DNA from 2 places in the Streptomyces sp. NPDC102451 genome. Region 1 is predicted to be linked to the other one. Evidence: riboswitches for the same ligand, from Rfam matches in the RefSeq annotation. Region 1 holds a riboswitch; the other holds the start of a gene.
What was found. Region 1 has a riboswitch for thiamine pyrophosphate ahead of thiO (glycine oxidase ThiO). Riboswitches for the same ligand answer to the same signal wherever they lie in the genome.
Positions count from the first base shown of each region.

Region 2: another riboswitch for thiamine pyrophosphate. It lies ahead of thiC (phosphomethylpyrimidine synthase ThiC); the one in region 1 lies ahead of thiO (glycine oxidase ThiO).

Region 1 covers NZ_JBIWKD010000001.1:568,466-575,847, reverse strand. Annotated here, with positions in the region: gene thiE (thiamine phosphate synthase) at 1-300, opposite strand, end outside; gene ACIRD8_RS02760 (Rv2175c family DNA-binding protein) at 447-812, opposite strand; gene ACIRD8_RS02755 (NAD(P)/FAD-dependent oxidoreductase) at 875-2,113, opposite strand; gene ACIRD8_RS02750 (hypothetical protein) at 2,142-2,483, opposite strand; TPP riboswitch at 2,535-2,647, shown strand; gene thiO (glycine oxidase ThiO) at 2,645-3,856, shown strand; gene thiS (sulfur carrier protein ThiS) at 3,853-4,083, shown strand; gene ACIRD8_RS02735 (thiazole synthase) at 4,086-4,880, shown strand; gene pknB (Stk1 family PASTA domain-containing Ser/Thr kinase) at 5,007-6,929, shown strand; gene ACIRD8_RS02725 (deoxyribonuclease IV) at 6,964-7,382, shown strand, end outside.
Region 2 covers NZ_JBIWKD010000009.1:44,239-51,620, reverse strand. Annotated here, with positions in the region: gene ACIRD8_RS21295 (IclR family transcriptional regulator) at 1-701, shown strand, start outside; gene ACIRD8_RS21290 (SsgA family sporulation/cell division regulator) at 803-1,240, shown strand; gene ACIRD8_RS21285 (YibE/F family protein) at 1,304-2,659, opposite strand; TPP riboswitch at 2,731-2,864, shown strand; gene thiC (phosphomethylpyrimidine synthase ThiC) at 2,857-4,659, shown strand; gene ACIRD8_RS21275 (DUF805 domain-containing protein) at 5,018-5,374, shown strand; gene ACIRD8_RS21270 (hypothetical protein) at 5,533-6,357, opposite strand; gene ACIRD8_RS21265 (metallophosphoesterase) at 6,539-7,382, opposite strand, start outside.

The DNA of each region.
Region 1 (7,382 bases):
GGCGGCGGGAACCGGCAGGTCGCCCTGTCCGAGGTGGAGCACGTCGGAGCCGATGGCGTGGGCGACGTCGGCCCGGTCGTTCACGGCGAGGAGCGCGCCGTGGCGCTTGCAGGCGTCGGCGAACACCGCGAGGTGTTCGAGCTCCTCGGCCGCCTCCATGCCCTTGTCCCGCAGCTGCACGATGTCCACGCCGCCGGCCAGCACGGCGTCGAGGAACTCGGGGAGGTCGCCCTGCCGCTTGCGGGCGTCCGTGCAGAGGTAGAGCCGGGCTCCGGAGAGCCGGTCGCGAGGCGTGGACATGAAGATTTCCCCCGTCGGTACGTCGTTGGATCACTGCTGCGGCGGCTGCGCGCCCGTACGTCGGTGGATCGCCGCGCCGGCCGCCCGGTAACGGCGGAGTGCGGGCCGTGTGTGCCACGGCCCGCACCCCACTCACGGTCGTCCGGTCAGACGGCGAGCGCCTGGGCCCGGCGCTTCACCTCCGTACCGCGATTCTCGCTCAGGGCCTGCGCGGGGGTGCCGGGCAGGGTCGGGTCGGGGGTGAAGAGCCAGTCCAGCATCTCTTCGTCGTTGTAGCCGTCGTCCCTCAGGAGCGTCAGGGTCCCTGCGAGACCCTTGACCACCTTGTCGCCGTCGATGAAGGCGGCAGGCACCTGGAGCGTCCGGTTCTCACCACGGCGTACGGCGATGAGCTGGCCTTCCTTGACCAGCTGCCGTACGCGCGTCACCTCGACATCGAGCATTTCCGCGATGTCGGGAAGGTGGAGCCAGGCGGGGACGAGAGCATCGATCTTTACGTCAATCTCGGTCACAAGGACAAGCGTGCCATCCCGGACCGACAGTCGGTACCCGGGCCGCCCGTACGAGGCCGTGGCTACCCCTGGAGCACCGTCGATTTCAGCGGTACGGACGAGTCGGCGGCCCGCACCGGATCGATCCGCGCCCCCGCCTCGACGAGCTTGCGCCCCTGCGCCAGGTCCCGCGGCCGGCTCACGGCCAGCACGGCGACGAGGACGCCCTGCCGCAGCCAGCAGACCGTCCAGGACGGGTCCGCCGGGTCGCCCCGCCACAGCAGCGTGTCGGCGCCCGCGTGGTGGCCGGCGTACTGCACGAAGCGGCCGAACTGCTCGGACCAGAAGTAGGGCACCGGGTCGTACGTCCTGACCGCACCGTCCGCGAGGGCGGCGGCGACCGTCCGGGGCCCCTGCAGGGCGTTGTCCCAGTGGTGGACCAGGAGCCGCTCCCCGTAGCGGGCGGACGGGAAGGACGCGCAGTCGCCCACCGCGTGGACATCGGGCAGCGAGGTGCGCAGCGAGCTGTCCGCGGTGACCGAGCCGTCCGGGCCGAGCGCGATGCCCGAGTCCTCGAGCCACCCGGTGGCGGGCCGGGCGCCGATGCCGACGACCACCGCTCCGGCGGGGATCACACGGCCGTCCGCCAGGTGGACGGCGCCCTGCTCGACGCGCGCGACCCGGGCGCCGGTGAGGAGTTCGGCTCCGCTCTCGGCGTACCAGGCGGCCATCGGCTCGGCGACCTCGGCGGGCATGGTGCCCGCGAGGGGACGGTCGGCGGCCTCCACGACGGTGACCGCGCAGCCGGCCGCGCGGGCGGCGGTGGCGAACTCCGCGCCGATCCAGCCCGCTCCGACGACGACCACGTCGTGCTGCCGCTCCAGGACGGGCCGCAGCCGTGCGGCGTCGTCGAGGGTGCGCAGCAGATGGACTCCGGGCACGCCCTCGGAGCCGGGCAGCCCGACGGGCTCGGCGCCGGTGGCGAGGACCAGCACGTCGTAGGCGACGGGCCCCTCCGGGGTGTCCAGTTCGTGCGCCCCGGCACGCAGACCGGACACGTCGAGCCCCAGGCGCAGCGTGATGTCCAGGGCCTCGAAGTCGACGTCGAAGGCGGAGTCCTCCGCCTTGCCGAGCAGGACCGCCTTGGACAGGGGCGGCCTGTCGTACGGCTGGTGCGGTTCGGCGCCGATCAGGGTGACGGGGTCCGTGAAGCCCTGTTCGCGCAGGGCCACGGCCGTCTGCACCCCGGCCATGCCGGCGCCCACGATCACGACTCCGTGCGGCCGCCGTCCCACTGCCGGGTCCTGTGTCTGCTCGCTCACCCGTCCACCCTAGTCACCTGACGCATCGTCAGCTCACGAGCTCCTCAACCACGCTCGTCCCGCTGCCCTCCTGGGACTCCCACGCCCATGTCTCGTCCAGCCGCACCCGTCCGTCCAGGAGCTCGGTGACCGTGGAGGCGCAGTGGCCCGAGGAGGTCGTCCCGTCCTGCTTGAGCTGGACGTATCTGAAGTCGAGGGTGTCCCCCTCCCGGGTGCCGACGAGGTGCCCGCGGACGACGTCGCCGCCCGCGTACTCGGCCCAGATCCGGCCGTCCTGCTCGTGGTACGTGAAGCGGGTCCGGGTCCCGACCTGGCCGGGGGCCTGGTCGGCGACCGGCGAGAGGACGAGTCCGTCGAGTGAACGGGCCACGGGTACCGCTCCCTTACTGGCCGTGCGGGGTGGGGTCTAGGCTGGCCACCGTAAGGCACTCGCGGGAGTCCGGACGCACCGGGCTGAGAGGGAGGCTGACCGGCCTCCGACCGTACGAACCTGATCCGGGTCATGCCGGCGAAGGGAGGGGCTGGACGCCCATGCGCATCTCCGCGGACATCTCCGCAGACAGTTCCGACGTCCTGGTCGTCGGAGGCGGCATCATCGGTCTGGTGACCGCCTGGCGGTCGGCCCAGCACGGCCTGCGCACCACGCTGGCCGATCCGGAACCGGGCGGCGGCGCCGCCCGGGTCGCGGCCGGGATGCTCGCCGCCGTCACCGAACTCCACTACGGCGAGCAGACGCTGCTCGGTCTCAACGTGGCCTCCGCGGCACGCTATCCGGCGTTCGTGGCCGAGCTGGAGGAGGCGAGCGGGCAGGGGACCGGCTTCCGCGCCTGCGGCACCCTCTCCGTCGCGCTGGACTCCGACGACCGGGCGCACCTGCGGGAGCTGCACGCCCTGCAGCAGCGTTCCGGGCTGGAGTCCGAGTGGCTCACCGGCCGCGAGTGCCGCCGCCTGGAGCCGATGCTCGCCCCGGGCGTGCGCGGCGGTCTGCGGGTCGACGGCGACCACCAGGTGGATCCCAGGCGGCTGGCCTCGGCCCTGGTCATCGCGTGCGAGCGGGCGGGGGTGGCGTTCCGCCGCGCCTGGGTCCAGCGGCTCTCCGTCACGGGCGGCCGGGCGACGGGCGCGGTCCTGGCGGACGGTACGGAGCTCGCCGCCGGCCAGGTGGTGCTCGCCGGGGGCAGCCTCAGCGGCCGGCTCGAGGGCGTGCCCGAGGCGGTCGTGCCGCCCGTACGCCCGGTCAAGGGCCAGGTGCTGCGGCTGACGGTGCCGCCCGCGTACGCCCCCTTCCTCAGCAGGACGGTGCGGGCCGTGGTGCGCGGCAGCCAGGTCTATCTGGTCCCGCGTGCCGACGGTGAGCTGGTGGTCGGTGCGACCACCGAGGAGCTGGGCTGGGACACCACGGTGACCGCGGGCGGGGTGTACGAGCTGCTGCGGGACGCCCATGAGCTGATGCCGGGCATCACGGAGCTGCCGCTGACCGAGACCCGGGCCGGTCTGCGGCCCGCCTCGCCGGACAACGCGCCGCTGCTGGGCCCCACGGCGCTGCCCGGACTGCACCTCGCCACCGGGCACCACCGCAACGGGGTGCTGCTGACCCCCGTCACCGGCGACGTGATGGCCCATGTGCTGACCACCGGCGAGCTGCCCGAGCCGGCCCGGCCCTTCGCGCCGGACCGCTTCACCGCCGCGTCCCCGTCCTCCCCCGAAGACACCGCCCCCGCGCCGCAGGAGCAGCCCGTATGACACAGCCCGTGCCCGCCGATCACCCCGTCCGCGTCTCCGTCAACGGGGAACACCGCTCCCTTCCCTCCGGCACCGCCCTGGACACCCTGGTCGCACAGCTGACCACGGCTCCCTCGGGTGTCGCCGCCGCGGTCAACGAGGCCGTCGTCCCACGCGGCCAGTGGCCGGCCACCGCGCTCGCCGACGGCGACCGCGTCGAGATCCTCACCGCGGTCCAGGGAGGCTGACCATGTCCGACGACCTCTTCACGCTCGGTCCCACCGCGTTCTCGTCACGGCTGATCATGGGGACGGGCGGAGCACCCAGCCTGGACGTGCTGGAGCGCTCCCTGATCGCCTCGGGCACCGAACTGACCACCGTGGCGATGCGCCGGCTCGACCCGACGGTGCAGGGCTCGGTGCTCTCCGTCCTGGAACGCCTCTCCATCCAGGTCCTGCCGAACACCGCGGGCTGTTTCACCGCGGGTGAGGCCGTGCTGACCGCCCGGCTGGCCAGGGAGGCGCTGGGCACCGACTGGATCAAGCTGGAGGTCGTGGCCGACGAGCGCACCCTGCTGCCCGACCCGATCGAGCTGCTGGACGCCGCCGAGATCCTGGTCGACGACGGCTTCACCGTCCTGCCGTACACCAATGACGACCCGGTCCTGGCCCGCAAGCTCCAGGACGTGGGGTGCGCGGCGATCATGCCGCTGGGCTCCCCCATCGGTTCCGGGCTCGGCATCCGCAACCCGCACAACTTCCAGCTGATCGTCGAGCAGGCCGGGGTCCCGGTGATCCTGGACGCGGGCGCCGGGACGGCGTCGGACGCGGCGCTGGCGATGGAGCTGGGCTGTGCCGCTGTGATGCTCGCCTCGGCGGTGACCCGGGCGCAGGAGCCCGAGCTGATGGCGGCGGCGATGCGGCACGCGGTGGACGGCGGGCGGCTGGCCTACCGGGCGGGGCGCATCCCGCGCCGCCATTTCGCCGAGGCGTCCTCGCCGGCGGAGGGCCGCGCGGTGCTCGATCCGGAGCGCCCGGCCTTCTGAGATCCGGGCCACGGCGGCGGTTCCCCGTCACAGCACGTGCATCCCGCTGTCACGGCTCGGCACCGGAACGGGCCCCGGGAGACCTGGCCCATCCGCGGTGTCCGTGACAGCTCGTAGACTCGCCCCGTGGACACGACCCTCCAGGACCCGCTTGTCGGGCAGCTGCTCGACGGCCGCTATCGCATCGACGCGCGCATCGCCGTCGGCGGTATGGCCACGGTCTACCGGGCCATGGACACCCGGCTCGACCGGGTGCTCGCCCTCAAGGTGATGCACCCGGCCCTGGCGACCGACGCGGCGTTCGTCGAACGCTTCATCCGCGAGGCCAAGTCCGTGGCCCGGCTCGCCCACCCCAATGTGGTGGCCGTCTTCGACCAGGGTGCCCAGGGCGCGTACGTGTACCTCGCGATGGAGTACGTCGCCGGGTGCACCCTGCGTGACGTCCTGCGCGAGCGCGGGGCGCTGCAGCCCCGGGCGGCGCTGGACATCCTGGAGCCGGTGCTGGCCGCCCTCGGCGCCGCGCACCGCGCGGGCTTCGTCCACCGCGACATGAAGCCGGAGAACGTCCTGATCGGGGACGACGGCCGGGTGAAGGTCGCCGACTTCGGTCTCGTACGCGCGGTGGGGACCGCCACGGACACCACGGGATCGCTGCTGGGCACGGTCTCGTACCTCGCCCCGGAGCAGATCGAGCAGGGCACGGCCGACACCCGGTCCGATGTGTACGCCTGCGGTGTGGTGCTCTACGAGATGCTGACCGGCGGCAAGCCGCACGGCGGGGACACCGCGGCCCAGGTCCTCTACCAGCACCTGAACGAGGACGTCCCGGCACCGTCCGGCGCCGTGCCGGGCCTGGCCGCCGGGCTGGACGAGCTGGTGGCCGCCGCGACGGCGCGCAACCCCGACGTCCGCCCGGAGGACGCGGTGGCCCTGCTCTCGCGGTCCCGCGGGATACGGGCGGGGCTCACCGAGGAGCAGCTCGACGCGGTGCCGCCGCAGGCCATCGCCCAGGAGCACGACGCCGCCGAGGACCGTACGAGCGTGATCCCCAGGGTGATCCCGCCCGGCCAGGGCACCGCGCACCACACCAGCCGGCTGGAGATGCCGCCGTCCCCGCCCCAGCGGCCCGGGCGCGGGCGACGCGGCCTCCTGTCCGGCCGGGGCCGGCGCGGGCCGCTCGCCGTGCTCGTCGCCGTCCTGCTGGTGCTGGGGGCCGGCGCGGGCGTCTGGTATATCAACTCGGGCCAGTTCACCCGGGTCCCCTCCCTCCTGGGCCAGACGCGGAGCGCGGCCGAGAAGCGGCTCGCGGACGAGGGTCTCGATCTGAAGGGCGTCGAATACGCCTACAGCGACACGGTGAAGCGCTCCACGGTGATCAGCAGCGATCCGGGCTCCGGTGAGCGGATCCGGGGCAACGACGCGGTGAAGCTGGTGATCTCGCGCGGCCCGGAGATCGTGAAGGTCCCCGACGTCGAGTCGCTCGCCCTCGCCGAGGCCCGGCGCGAGCTGAAGAGGACGGGGCTCGCGCCCGGCATGGTGACGCGGGAGTTCAGCGAGGAGATCGACCGGGGCAAGGTGATCCGTACGGATCCGCGGGCCGGCACCGAGCGCCACCCCGACTCGGCGGTCGCCCTGGTCGTCAGCAAGGGCAGCCCCGTCGACGTGCCCGACGTCACCGGGCTCTCCGTCGAGGACGCCAGGGCCGCTCTGGACGAGGCGGGTCTCAAGACGAAGGTGCTGACCGACCGGGTCAACTCCCGCGAGGCGGAGGGCGACATCGCCCGGCAGACGCCCGGAAGCGGTGCGGAGGCCGCCGAGGGCGACACCGTGGAGCTGACGGTCTCCAAGGGCCCGCGCATGCTCCCGGTCCCGGACGTCACGGGGACGGACGTCGACGAGGCCAGGAGCACACTGGAGGAGGCGGGATTCGAGGTCAAGGTCGACCGCCCGTTCCTCTCCTTCAGCGACACGGTCAAGAGCCAGTCGGTGGAGGGCGGCGAGAAGGCCGCCGAAGGCTCCACGATCACCATCAGGACCAAGGCCCTGTAGACAACCCTGTAGACAACCCGAAGGCCGGCAGCACATGCGTAACCCCATCGGCGGCCACGTTCCCGTGGCCGGCGGACTCGCCAAGATCGGCCTCGGCTACGCCCGTGAGCTGGCGGCGGAGACCGTGCAGGTCTTCGTCGCCAATCCGCGCGGCTGGGCGACACCGCCCGGGAACCCGGCGCAGGACGAGCTGTTCCGCACGGAGTGCGAGGCCGGGGCGATCCCCGCGTACGTCCATGCGCCGTACCTGATCAACTTCGGCTCGCACACCGAGGCCACGGTCGAGCGGTCGGTCCTTTCCCTGCGCCACTCGCTGCGCCGGGCGCGCGCGATAGGCGCCCTGGGTGTGGTGGTGCACACCGGCTCGGCGACCGGCGGACGCCCGCGTGAGGTGGCCCTGGCCCAGGTGCGTACGCACATGCTCCCGCTGCTGGACGAGCTGACCCACGACGA
Region 2 (7,382 bases), on a different contig from region 1:
TGGAGGCTGTGGGCACCCATCGGGACGGGGCACCGGCCAAGCAGCTCGCCCGGGAGGCCGGACTCCCCCTTCCCACCGCCTACCACCTGTTGCGGACCCTGACCCACGAGGGATATCTCCGCCGGGAGAACGGCGTCTTCCTGTTCGGAGCCGCGGCCGAACGCCTGGGCGGAGGCCCCGCGACACCGCGTCCCGGTGTGATCGTCGAATCGCTCGCCCACTGGGCGGACGTCATCGGCGCCCCCGTGTACTGCGCCCTGTACAAGGATGGCGAGATCGAGATGGTCGCCGTCGCGGACACTCCTGCGGTTCCCGCGGTGCACGAGTGGGCGTCCTTCCGCGAGACGGGCCATGCGCACGCCCTCGGGCAGTGTCTCCTCGGGCAGCTCGACGAGCGTGCGCGCGAGGATCATCTGGACCGGCACCCCGTCCGTCCGCTGACGCGTTACTCCGTGAGGGACCGTCAGGCCCTGCTGAACCGGCTGCGGGCGATGAAACGTACGGAACCCGTCGTCGAACGGCAGGAGTACGCCTTGGGGACGGTCTGCGCGGCCATTCCGATCACTGTCGGTTCCGCCGTGGCGGCCATGGCTGTATCCCTCCCGCTGCACCAAGAGGAACGGTTGCTCCCCGCAGTCGAACAACTACGCTGCGAAGTGACCACTCTCTTGCGCTCGTTCGTGTTCTCTATCAGTATCTGAAAAATCACTCCTTGTGATCTGCTATCGCGTGCATCACGATGGCGTCAATAGGGCCATGGGGGATCATTCCTGGCCAGTTTCATCTACTGCGGGGTTGAACGATGCGCGAGTCGGTTCAAGCAGAGGTCATGATGAGCTTCCTCGTCTCCGAGGAGCTCTCCTTCCGTATTCCGGTGGAGCTCCGGTACGAGGTCAGTGATCCGTATGCGATCCGGATGACCTTCCACCTGCCGGGTGACGCCCCCGTCACCTGGGCATTCGGCCGTGAGCTGCTGCTCGACGGCCTCAACAGTCCCAGTGGCGACGGTGACGTGCACATCGGCCCGACGGAGCCAGAAGGGCTGTCGGATGTACACATCCGGCTGCAGGTCGGCGCGGACCGCGCGCTCTTCCGGGCCGGCACCGCACCTCTAGTGGCCTTTCTCGACCGGACGGACAAGCTGGTGCCACTGGGGCAGGAGCACACGCTGGGTGACTTCGACGGCAATCTGGAAGAGGCGCTGGGCCGCATCCTCGCCAAGGAACAGAACGCCGGCTGAGCAGGCGGATCCGGCTGAACACCGATCGCCGGGGGCCCGGGACCATGCGTCCGGTGCTCCGGCTCACGTCTTGCGGCGTCGACCCCTCCCGGTCCGTGCGGGTGCAGGAGCTCCGGCTTCCGCGCCGAGCCCCGTGCGGTCCGCGGAGACCACCAGGGCCGCGAGCACCGTCGTCACCGGCACCGAGGCGACCAGCCCGATGGATCCGACCAGGGTGCGGACGATCTCCTCGGCGACCAGCTCGCTGTTGGCCACCGTGCCCACGCTGCTCTGCGCGATCGAGAACAGCAGCAGCAGGGGAAGTGCCGCGCCCGCGTAGGCGAGCACGAGGGTGTTGACGACCGAGGCGATGTGGTCCCGCCCGATCCGGATACCCGCCCTGTAGAGCCGGCGTACGCCCATGGTCGGGTCGGCCTGGTGCAGCTCCCAGACCGCCGACGTCTGGGTCACGGTCACATCGTCGAGCACACCGAGCGAACCGATGATCACACCGGCGAGCAGCAGGCCGCTCATGTCGATGTCCGGGTACAGCCCGTGGATCAGGCCGGTGTTGTCGTCCGTGTTCCCGGACAGGCTCGCCCAGCCGATGAAGAGGGAGCCCAGCAACCCGATCAGCAGCAGCGAGATGAGCGTGCCGATGACGGCCACGGAGGTGCGGGCCGTCAGTCCGTGGCAGGTGTAGAGGGCGATCAGCATGATGGCGCTGGCCCCGATCACCGCCACGACCAGGGGATTCGATCCCTGCAGGATCGCGGGCAGGATGAACAGGGTCAGTACGGCGAAGGAGACGGCGAGAGCGATCAGCGCCATCAGTCCGCGCAGCCGGCCCACCACGACCACCGCGAGGGCGAAGATCCCGGCGAGCAGCGCCATCGGGAACGAGCGGTCCACATCGGTCACCGAGTACTGCAGGTCCCGGGGTGCGTCGGGTGCGTACGCCACGACCACCCCTTGTCCCTCGTGCAGTTGCCGCGGGGCATCCGGCTGGACGACCTCGACGAACGTACGGCCCTTGTCCTCGCCGGTGGTCACTTCGACGGTGGCCTTCTTGCACTGCCCCGACTGCTCGTTGACGGCCTCCCGCCCCGACGGGGTGGAGGTGTCGCCGGTCGCCGGCACCTGGGAGGCGTTGACGTCCGCGCAGTCGACCGACACGACCTTGGTGACCTGCCCGTCCTGGGTCTGCCGGTCGAAGCCGACACCCGTGCGCTCGTGGGCGGGGGCGCCGCCGGGCCAGAACGCGACGAGGCCGACCAGGACCGCGGTGGCGAAGGGGATCACCACGGCCGCGATGACCTTGCGCAGATGCTTCGACACGGGCGCGGCCGGCCCGTGGCTGTGGGTGTGGCCGGGCGCATGACTCTGCGTGCTGCCTGATGCGGGGCCATGGGGTTCGGGGGCGCTTCCGGGGGACGTCACCCGCCGATCATCCCAAGAACCGGGAAGGCCCTCTGGCCAGCACGCCAGAACGGAGGCTAGCGTGGAGGCACATCTGTACACGCGGGAGCTCGGAGCACCGGGCTGAGAGGGCGCTGACCTCCGTACATCTGTACGGGACACGCTGCGCCGACCGCCGAACCTGTTACCGGGTAATGCCGGCGTAGGGAGTAGGTCTCATGACCACAGCGGACGCACGCACGCCTGCCTCGACGCAGAATGCGCGAAATGCGCAGGATGCGAAGAACGACGAGGCCGGGAAGTCCATCGGCTGGCACAAGGGGTACGTCCAGGGCTCACGCCCGGATCTCCGGGTGTCGGTCCGTCAGGTGCACCTCACCAACGGCAAGGACGTGACGCTGTACGACACGTCCGGGCCGTACACCGATCCCACCACCGACACCGACGTACGCCGAGGGCTCGCCCCGCTCCGGGAGAACTGGATCATCGCCCGCGGGGACACCGAGGAGTACGCGGGCCGCCCCGCGCGCCCCGAGGACGACGGTCTCAAGCACACCAGCCCGAGGGGCGGCCTGCGCAACCTCGACGCGGTCTTCCCCGGACGCCCGCGGCAGCCCCGCCGAAGCCGTGACGGAAGGCCCGTCACACAGCTCGCGTACGCCCGCCGGGGGGAGATCACCCCGGAGATGGAGTACGTCGCGATCCGGGAGAACGTCGGACCCGAGGTCGTGCGTGAGGAGATCGCCGCGGGCCGGGCGGTCCTGCCGGCCAACGTCAACCACCCGGAGATCGAGCCGATGATCATCGGTAAGCGCTTCCTGGTGAAGGTCAACGCCAACATCGGCAACTCCGCGGTCACCTCGTCCATCGAGGAGGAGGTGGACAAGATGACGTGGGCCACCAAGTGGGGCGCCGACACGGTCATGGACCTCTCCACCGGCCGCAACATCCACACCACCCGCGAGTGGGTCCTGCGCAACTCCCCCGTGCCGATCGGCACCGTCCCCCTCTACCAGGCCCTCGAGAAGGTCGACGGCCGTGCGGAGGAGCTGACGTGGGAGATCTACAAGGACACGGTCATCGAGCAGGCCGAACAGGGCGTCGACTACATGACGGTGCACGCCGGGGTCCGGCTGCCGTACGTCCCGCTGACGGCCCGTCGCAAGACCGGCATCGTCTCGCGCGGCGGGTCGATCATGGCGGCCTGGTGCCTGGCGCACCACAAGGAGTCGTTCCTGTACGAGCACTTCGAGGACCTCTGCGAGATCCTCGCGGCGTACGACGTGACGTACTCGCTCGGTGACGGGCTGCGCCCCGGCTCCATCGCCGACGCCAACGACGAGGCGCAGTTCGCCGAACTCAGGACTCTCGGCGAGCTCAACACCGTCGCCAAGCGGTTCGGCGTGCAGACGATGATCGAGGGCCCGGGGCATGTCCCGATGCACAAGATCAAGGAGAACATCGACCTCCAGCAGGAGATCTGCGAGGAGGCGCCGTTCTACACGCTGGGCCCCCTCACCACGGATGTCGCGCCCGCGTACGACCACATCACCTCGGGCATCGGCGCCGCGATGATCGCCTGGTGGGGGACGGCGATGCTCTGTTACGTCACGCCCAAGGAGCACCTGGGGCTGCCCAACCGTGACGACGTGAAGACCGGTGTCATCACGTACAAGATCGCGGCTCATGCGGCGGACCTCGCCAAGGGGCACCCGGGGGCGCAGGAGTGGGACGACGCCCTGTCGGACGCCCGGTTCGAGTTCCGCTGGGAGGACCAGTTCAACCTGGCACTCGACCCCGACACCGCGCGGGAGTTCCACGACGAGACGCTGCCGGCCGAGCCGGCGAAGACGGCGCACTTCTGCTCGATGTGCGGGCCCAAGTTCTGCTCGATGAAGATCTCCCACGACATCCGCCGGGAGCACGGGGACGAACAGGCCGAGATCGCGGCGGGGATGGCTGAGAAGTCCAGGGAGTTCGCGGCGAGCGGCAACCGCGTGTACCTGCCTCTGGCGGACTGACGGGCCGACCGCGGTGGGGGCGCTCCCGGGTGGGGCCTCCACCGCGGTCGACGCCGCACCACGGGGCCGGTGTCGTCCTGGATCCGGCCTGGTGCGGGGCTGTTTGTCCGGTCGTCAGATTGTGCTGATAGAGCATGAAGAGCGCCGACAACGTCTGGTTCGGGCCGGTCAGCACCCTCCTGTGCTGCCTTCGCGGGAGTTTCGGCGACGGTATGGACACGGCCGTGCTGCAGGTAGATGTACGTTTCCGCCGGGGCCCGAACCCTGTTGACCATCTCCTTATCTGTGCTTTACCTTCCGCTGTGCTTGGCCGAAATGGTGTGCGCCTCCGACGGGGGCGCCAGGGGAGGGAAACGCAGTGAACTGGTACCTGGCTGTACTCAAGAACTACGCGGGCTTCAGCGGGCGTGCGCGCCGCAAGGAGTACTGGATGTTCGCGCTCTTCAACTTCATAGCCGCGGTGGTCCTGGGCGCGATCGGCCTCGCCATCGACTCGCAGGTCCCCTACTACATCTACCTGCTCGCGGTCTTGATCCCGTCGCTCGCCGTCGCCGTGCGCCGACTGCACGACACCGGCCGCTCCGGCTGGTGGATCCTGATCGCGTTCGTCCCGCTCGTGGGCGGCATCATCCTGCTCGTCTTCCTGTGCCTCGAGGGTGCGCACGAGGCGAACGAGTACGGCGCGAACCCGAAGCTGGCTCCCCAGGGGATCTGAACTCCTCGCGGGGTGTGACGCCGGCAGAGGCCGGAGCGGCAGGTTGCCCGCTCCGGCCTCTGCCGTTTCGGGCCTCGGGGCGCGGGGGTCAACGGTGCCGGGCTCAGGGGCCTCAGGGCGCCGGCCTCAAGGCGTCGGCCGCCGTGCCCCCGCCCGGGTCACTCCGGCTGGTGCTCCGGGCCGCCGAAGTCCGGACTGGTGAAGTCCGGGCTGGTGAAGGTCGGGCGAGGGCCCGCCGAGGGGCCGTCCTCCGGTCCGGAGAACTCCGGCCTGCTGTAGCCGATCTTCGGGATGCGGTTGGCCGAACGGTGCGGCGTGCGCGAGGCGGGCCCCGCGGTCGGATCGGCCAGCGCGTCCCGGAGGAAGGGCAGGATGCCGCGTTCCAGCAGAGCGTGGCGCCAGGCCTCCCTGGCGCGTGCCACGTCCTCCGGCAGCTCCTCCTCCTCGTCCACGGCGGGCAGCGCGGTGGCGCCGTTGCGCAGGGCGGTGACGAGGAGGCCCACCGCGGCGACGAGGATGGCCGCGGCGGCGACGGCGGCGAAGAACCATCCGGCGGCGACCATGGTCCCGGCGAAGGCCGGGGCGGGGCTGAGCGCCTTCAGGGGGTAGCCGACCACCAGGAATATCAGCGCGGCCGTACCCGCGAGGACGGGTGCCAGCACGGCGATCACCGCGAGGGTGCCGGCGCCTGTGGAGTCGGCCTCGTCCGTGGCGGGCCCGAGCACGGATGTGTGGGCTTCCGGGTCCTCCGGCCCGCGCAGTTCGCCGCGGACCTTCACGTAGTGGTCGTACTCGGTGGCCGCCGCCGCGGTTATCAGGGGCGTGGCGTTGAGCGCCATCGTCCGCAGCTGTTCCGCGTTGAGACGGTCGCCGACTCCGTCCAGATCCGGTCGTTCGTGAGCATGACGCAGCGCGTCGGCAAGGATCCGCTCGTACTCGGGGCGGTCCTCGGCCAGCAGGTGCGGAGCGCTTTTCATGTGCATCCCCCGATGCTCCGTAGGGCCTGAACGACCGTGTGAGCCGGGCGATCGGGCGGAAACGGAGGAGAGCCTGCGACTGATACGCCGATGGTAGAGCGCCTACGGCACGGGGTGACAGGGTGTTTCCGGAAATAGGCCCAGCCGGTGACGGTGTCGGGTCGTGATGCGTCTTCCCCGGCGACCGTCAGTCATGCAGGGGAAGTTGGACGACCAACAGCTTTCCGGCCATGGTCACGCCGCCGTCCATGGCGATGGCGAGCCCCTCCGCGTAGACGTGCGGACCGTCCACCACGGGCCGCGCCACGTCCTCGCCCTCCTCCGAACCGACCTCGCCGAGCAGATACGGAATGGGGCTGTGGCCGTGTACGACGCGCTGCCCGCCGTACGTCGACATCAGTTCGCGTACGGCCTCCGCGCCGCCCTCGTCGCGGAAGGCGAACCGCTTGGTGAGTTTGCGGAAGAGGTCCCAGCACTCATCGGCGTCGTTCCGCGTCAGAATGGCGTGCACCGTGTCGTTGACGTCCTCGATGGTGGAGCCGTAGTCGAGGTAGGCGGTCGTGTCGGAGTGCATCAGCAGATGCCCGTCCTCCTCGACGACCGCGTCGAGCCGGGCCATCCACTGGAGGTGGACGTCCTGGAGCCGTTCCATGTCCGTCTTCTGGCCGCCGTTGAGCAGCCAGGCGGCCTGGAAGGTCGCGGTTCCGGCGCCGGAGTTCACCGGGGTGTCGCCGAACCTCTTCGCGCCGAGCAGCAGCAGTTCGTGGTTGCCCATGAGCGCCTTGCAGTACCCGCCGGCGGCCGCGGCCTCCGCGGAGAGGCGCATGACGAGGTCGATGACGCCGATGCCGTCCGGACCGCGGTCGGTGAAGTCCCCGAGGAACCAGAGCCTGGCGTTGCCCGCGGCCCATCGGCCGTCGGCGTCGACGAGGCCCTGTTCGCGCAGGGCGGCCAGGAGCTCGTCCAGGTACCCGTGGACGTCGCCGACGACGTACAGCGGGCCGCGGCCGGATCCGGCGGTGGGCCGGGGC